One region of the Halopseudomonas sabulinigri genome, then DNA from elsewhere that is predicted to be linked to it. Evidence: predicted binding sites of a transcription regulator. Region 1 holds the regulator's gene; the other holds the start of a gene.

What was found. The regulator sigma-54, encoded in region 1, starts transcription at its own class of promoters, with help from an activator protein. The targets are predictions, from matches to a motif close to ANTGGCATNNANNTTGCTNT.
Region 2: a site for sigma-54 is predicted at 1,600-1,619, ahead of BLU26_RS00800 (TorF family putative porin). Genes of this name have one in related genera too.

The regions. Positions count from the first base shown of each region.
Region 1 is NZ_LT629763.1:3,557,174-3,560,544, reverse strand. It holds gene lptB (LPS export ABC transporter ATP-binding protein) at 1-688, shown strand, start outside; gene BLU26_RS16170 (RNA polymerase factor sigma-54) at 782-2,290, shown strand; gene hpf (ribosome hibernation promoting factor) at 2,369-2,677, shown strand; gene ptsN (PTS IIA-like nitrogen regulatory protein PtsN) at 2,699-3,154, shown strand; gene rapZ (RNase adapter RapZ) at 3,160-3,371, shown strand, end outside.
Region 2 is NZ_LT629763.1:180,960-184,330, forward strand. It holds gene apbC (iron-sulfur cluster carrier protein ApbC) at 1-8, shown strand, start outside; gene dcd (dCTP deaminase) at 79-645, shown strand; gene BLU26_RS00800 (TorF family putative porin) at 835-1,551, opposite strand; gene BLU26_RS00805 (GNAT family N-acetyltransferase) at 1,843-2,259, opposite strand; gene BLU26_RS18685 (DUF1328 domain-containing protein) at 2,348-2,629, opposite strand; gene BLU26_RS00815 (BON domain-containing protein) at 2,690-3,118, opposite strand; gene algB (sigma-54-dependent response regulator transcription factor AlgB) at 3,366-3,371, shown strand, end outside.

The sequences.
Region 1 (3,371 bases):
CAAGGCTCGCCAGGTCGTGAAAGATGTCTCTGTCGCGATCGACAGCGGCGAAGTGGTCGGCCTGCTGGGCCCCAACGGGGCCGGCAAGACCACCTGTTTCTACATGATTGTCGGGCTGGTCAAATCTGACCAGGGCGCGGTGCAGATCGATGATCGCGACATCACCGCACTGCCGATGCACGGCCGCGCGCGCGAAGGTATCGGCTACCTGCCACAGGAAGCTTCGATCTTCCGCAAACTCACGGTTGCCGACAACATCATGGCCATTCTGGAAACCCGCAAGGACCTCAACGCCGAGGGCCGCAAGGGCAAGCTGGAATCACTGCTACGCGAGTTTCACATCCAGCACCTGCGTGACAATCTGGGCATGAGCCTGTCCGGTGGCGAGCGGCGCCGCGCTGAGATTGCCCGCGCATTGGCAACCGACCCGAGCTTCATTCTGCTCGACGAGCCCTTTGCCGGCGTTGACCCCATTTCGGTCAGCGACATCAAACAGATCATCCAGCACCTGAAAGACAAGGGCATTGGCGTGCTTATCACCGACCACAACGTGCGAGAAACGCTGGATATCTGCGACAAGGCCTATATCGTCAACGAAGGCCACATAATCGCCGAAGGTGACGCCGATACGGTATTGGCCGATCAGACGGTCAAGGACGTCTACCTGGGCCACGCCTTCCGGCTATAAAACGGCAAAGGTTTCAGGCATGCTACAAAACAACATGAGCCCGAGCGGCCTCGCTAACAGTTTGATCAAGCGCACAAGGTAATTCGCCACACAATGAAACCCTCGCTCGTCCTCAAGATGGGGCAGCAGCTGACGATGACTCCGCAGCTGCAGCAAGCCATCCGACTGCTACAGCTATCCAGCCTCGACCTCCAGCAGGAGGTGCAGGAAGCACTGGAGGCCAATCCCATGCTGGAGATGGCCGACGACGGCGACGACGATTACAGCGCCGGCAGCAATGATGCCAACGACAGCGACAACACCGGGGACGATACCTCGGTCAGCGTGCCCGAACCCGTCTCGCTGGATGCCATCGACCAGCACAGCCAGCCCGAACAGGACGGTAACTGGAACGAACAGATTCCCAACGAGCTGCCGGTCGATACCCAATGGGAGGACGTCTACCAGACCTCAGCCAGCTCCCTGCCCAGCCAGGATGAAGAGGATTGGGACTACACCTCGCGCACCGGCACCGGTGAGACGCTGCAGAGCCATCTGGAGTGGCAGCTCAACCTTATCCCGATGTCGGAAACCGACTATGAAATTGCCATCGCGCTGATTGATGGCATCAACGCCGACGGCTACCTGGAAGAATCCCTGGACGACATTCTCGCTTCACTGCCTCCCGAAATGGAGGTCGAGATGGACGAGATCGAGATGGTGCTACACCGTATTCAGCAGTTCGAACCGGTTGGCATTGGCGCACGTGACCTGCGCGAGTGCCTGCTGCTGCAGATTCGCCAGTTGCCGGCAGATACCCCCATGCTCGAGCAGGCCACGCGGGTTATCCGTGACCACCTGGAACTGCTTGGCAGCCGCGACTTCAGCCAACTGATGCGCCGCAGCAAATTGAAGGAAGACCAGCTGCGCGACGCCGTGGCGCTGATTCAAACACTGAACCCCAGGCCCGGCGGTGAAATTGCCTCCGGCGAGCCGGAGTACGTGATCCCCGACGTTATTGTGCGCAAGGACAACAACCGCTGGCTGGTTGAGCTGAACCAGGAGTCCGTACCCAAGGTGCGCGTCAACGGCCAGTATGCTTCCATGGTCCGCCGCGCCGACTCCAGTGAAGACAACACCTACCTGCGCAATCACTTGCAGGAAGCGCGCTGGTTCATCAAGAGCCTGCAAAGCCGCAACGAAACCCTGATGAAAGTCGCCACCCAGATTGTCGAGCATCAGCGCGGCTTTCTGGAACAGGGTGAAGAAGCCATGAAGCCGCTGGTATTGCACGACATCGCTGAAGCCGTTGGCATGCACGAGTCGACCATCTCGCGGGTAACCACGCAGAAGTTCATGCACACGCCGCGCGGCATCTTCGAACTCAAGTACTTTTTCTCCAGCCATGTCGGCACCAGCGAAGGCGGCGAATTCTCCTCTACCGCCATTCGCGCGCTGATTAAAAAACTGGTTGCTGCAGAAAACCCAAAGAAACCATTGAGCGACAGCAAGATCGCTGGTTTACTGGAAGAACAAGGCATTGAAGTGGCCCGCCGGACCATCGCAAAATACCGCGAATCGCTCAATATCGCGCCCTCGAGCGAACGCAAGAGACTGGTTTAAGCTGTCAAGGAACATACAGTGGCACCACCGGGTGACGCCCAGTCACCCAGCAACATCAAGCCAATCAGGAGAAGCCGTATGCAACTGAACATTAGCGGTCATCAACTCGATATCACTGACGCACTGCGCGATTACGTCACTGAAAAAATGGCCCGCCTGGAGCGGCATTTTGACAAGATCACCAACGTCCAGGTAACCCTTGAAGTCGAAAAACTCCGTCAGAAAGCTGAAGCAACCCTGCATGTCGCCGGTGGCGAAGTTGTCGCCCTTGCCGAGCATACCGACATGTACGCCGCCATCGACCAGCTCACCGACAAGCTTGACAGGCAACTGATCAAGCACAAGGAAAAACACATCGATCGCCTGCAAGGCGCCAACGACCGTTAACGCGAATCTCACCGCATAACCATGCAAATAGACCATATCTTGACCCCTGACCGCACCTTCTCGGGCGTTCAGGGGGGATCCAAGAAACGTGTGCTGGAGCTGATCGGCAAACTGGTTGCCCAGCACACCAACCTTGACCCAGATGCCATTTACGAAAGCCTGATTGCCCGCGAAAAACTGGGCTCCACCGGCTTCGGCAATGGCATCGCCATTCCTCACTGCCGCCTGGGCGACTGCCATCAGGCTATCGGCGCTCTGCTGCAGCTTGATGGAAAAATCGATTTCGATGCGCTGGACGGCCAACCCGTAGACTTGATCTTCGTCCTCCTGGTCCCCCAGGAGGCGACCGACCAGCACCTGCAGATTCTGAAAATGCTTGCTGGCAAACTGGATCAGGCCGAGCTGCGCGATGCACTGCGCGCCGCGCCCGACGCCCAGAGCCTGTACGATGTCATGACCGCCGGAGATGGGGGCTGAAGCCAATGCGTCTGGTTGTCGTCAGCGGCCGTTCCGGGTCAGGTAAAAGCACCGCTTTGCACCTGCTGGAAGACAATGGCTTCTACTGCATCGACAACTTGCCGGCAGGTCTGCTGCCGGAACTGGCCAAACAGGCCAGCCAAGCCGAGCTAAGCCTGCCTGCAGTGGCCATCAGCATTGATGCCCGCAACCTCGCCAGCGATTTGCAACGATTCCC
Region 2 (3,371 bases), 650 kb from region 1:
ATGACTGACCGTGGTCTTTTGTCCGCTCCCATAACCCGGTAACATGCAGGCTCTTTTTCGACCAGTTCAGGACACACCATGAGCATCAAAGCCGACCGTTGGATCCGCAGAATGTCCCAGGAGCACGGGATGATCGAGCCCTTTGTGGAGCGCCAGGTGCGCGGCGCGGAAGGCGATCGGGTGATCTCTTATGGGGTGTCCAGCTACGGCTACGATGTACGCTGTGCCGATGAGTTCAAGGTATTCACCAATATTCACTCGGCCACTGTCGACCCCAAGCACTTTGATGAAAAGAGCTTCGTTGATGTGAAGGGTGATGTTTGTATCATTCCGCCAAACTCCTTCGCGCTGGCACGCACGGTTGAGTACTTCCGCATTCCGCGCGACGTACTGACCATTTGCCTGGGCAAGAGCACCTACGCGCGTTGCGGCATTATCGTCAACGTCACGCCGCTGGAGCCTGAGTGGGAAGGGCACGTGACCCTCGAGTTCTCGAACACCACCACGCTGCCGGCCAAGATTTACGCCAACGAAGGTGTGGCGCAGATGCTGTTCTTCGAGTCTGACGAATCCTGTGAAGTGTCTTACCGTGACCGTGGCGGCAAGTACCAGGGCCAGCGCGGTGTGACCCTGCCACGCGCCTGAGGCAAGTGGATGGCAAAACCGGCGCTTTAGCGCCGGTTTTTTTTGCTTGAATCACAGCTAACGCAGCATTGCAGACGTAAAAAAACCGGTCTGCGAACCTTGCCGTGGAACAAGGCGTGCGAGACCGGTGTAATGCTACTGCTTCAGCTGATGACATCCCTGGATGAGTGGGGATGTCAGATAGTGCTCTTACAGAGACTTGGACACGGAGAAAGTGAAGTTCGCGTCGCAAGAGTCGCTGTCTGAATAGGCGCAGTCGTCACCTAGGTCGGTATCGCTATACATCAGCGCCATGTCGAGGCCCAGGACGGTTTTGCCGATGCTGACAGCCCAGTCGCCGTACTCTTCGTCACCGTCAACACCGTTCAGCGGGTCTTTGGTATCGGTCAGACCGTAGTGCAGGCCCAGACCCATGTCCCATGGCAGGTCAAAGCCGTAGTCGATGTAGGTATACAGGGCGCTGGACGGGTCATAGGCGTACTTGGCGCCTAGAGTGAAGCCATACAGGCTCAGGCTGGCCAGCGCTTCTTCGACGTCGATGGAGCTGTTTTTCGGATAAGTGTAAGTGGCCCAGGACAGGTCGTAGGTGATGTCATCGGTGATGGCGCCGCCGTAGCCTGCGTAGTAGTCGATTTCTACGCTGGCGCCACCGAAGTCGTCGGCATCTACGTTGGATGCCCAGGCGCCGATGTACAGGCCGCTTTCATGGGCGAAGTCCAGGCTGCCTTGAATTGCGCCTGCACCGTCAGTCTGAGACTGGCCGCGCCAGATGTAGTCGGTGGCGAGAGTTACAGTCATGCTCGCGTCGATTTCCCCAATCGCTGTGTCAAATGCTTCAGCGTGTGCCATGTTGGCAAAGGACAGTGTGCTGGCGGTAGCAACGGCAACTGCAAGTTTCTTCATCATCGCGTGTTTCCCCAAAATGTTTTGATTAAATGCGTTGGCATTGCTCTCATAGCATTTTGCTTGCCAGGTTTTAAAAACCTTTTACTTTCATTTGCTTATGTCATTTTTATGACAATGTGAAGCGTGGCATCGCAGGTCTCTGGGGAAAGTCATGCACTGTGGGGGTGCGCAAAAAAATGCTAGTGGCACAAAGGGTGGCAGTGCGATAGCACCGTAATAGCCTTTTCAGTGCAAGGGGATGCAAGGGAGTGCAGAAGGAGGGATTCCGGTGCAGGTAGATGCGTGTGTGAGCTAAACCGGTGGGCTGTTGATGAGGGCAATCAGCGTTTTGTGGCGCCGATAGCGCAGCAGTTTGTCTTGCAGGCTTTCTGGCAGCTCGCTGGCCACTCGATAGCCAGTCTGCTCATAGAGGGGGCGTAGTTCCGGTGCGCAGAATAGCCAGATTGGCCCGGCGTACTCGTGTCTGATGTGCTTCAGCAGCATAGCGGCCAAGCCAAGACGGCGGTGGCTCGGGGCAACCAGCAAGCTGGTCAGCCAGTGGCCGTGGCTAATCGGCGTCAGGCAGAGCGCACTGACTATCAGGTCATGCTTCTTGCCAACCCACACCAAGTGCTGTCTGCCGACTTTGGTGCCGCGCTGGTGCTGTCGGTAAAACCGGTTCGCCAGCGGATATAGCAGTGGCGTTAACTGGTGAATGTCGGCGGGCATGCAGGCGGTTTGGCGGGCTCGTGATCAGATGCGGACAATTATGGCACACAGCTGCGCGGGCCGGGCCAGCAGCGCTCGCCCAGCTCGACTAGATACGACGACGCTTGCTCATCCACATGGTGCCGACGAACAGTAAAAGACATACGCCGAAAAACATTTTTCCCAGTGTCGCGGCGGTGGCTCCAAACCCCCCAAAGGTGAAAACGGCCGCAGCGACGGTCATGACAAAAAATACAATGGCCCAGTTAAGCAAGGGATACCTCCGGAAATACGCGGTGTTGCTGGACTGCCCGCCCATACATTCGATTGCGCCTGGCAAGGTCGCTTCCTTTATATGGAAATAGATGGCCGGTTTTTGCTCCATGTTCATCTGGTGTTGGTCCTTAGCTGTCTATCTATGTAGAAAATGGTTTATGCAGCAATGGGTTGGTTACAGGCGCAGGGTTGGCCCGCGGTCGGTCACCGAGTCGGTCGACGCCCAGCGTGGTTCGGTCAGCTGTGGGGCAGCGCGACCTACCTTGAGTTCGCTGGCATCAAGAGCCCGTACACCGGGGGTGTTGCGTGCGGTGGCGATGGCTACACGTTTGTCGTTGACGTGCAATACGGTGCCGCTGAGGGTGACCATGCCGTCATGCGCATTCACGCGGATCTGGATGCCGTCCGTGTTACCATCCCATTGCAGACGCGACTGCAAGGTGGCGGTCAGAATACGGTCATCATCCAGTGGTTGCCCCTTACCCTCGCGCTGTTCGGTGGGCATGGTCCGACTGTCGCTGTCGGCGGCGTGTGCTGTCAGTGGCAGCAGTGCAGTAAAACTGATCGAGAGTGCAAGCAAAGCAGTGCGGTTGATGCCGTGCATGATGTCAATCTCCGTTCAATCAATGTCCATATCAGGGCCGGCCATCCAGCCCACGAGCATTCACAGTAGATAGAGCAACAGCTGTGCCAGTTATTTTTAAATAATAAAAGCCTTTAAAATCAATAGCTTGATATGTTTTTGCGTGTCTGGCGGAGTGCGTTTTGCAAGATTGCACGATTGGCGCCATGCAACTTGCACGATTATTGGTGGACTAATACCTCACATCACGTCTGGAGCAGACAAACAAATGGAA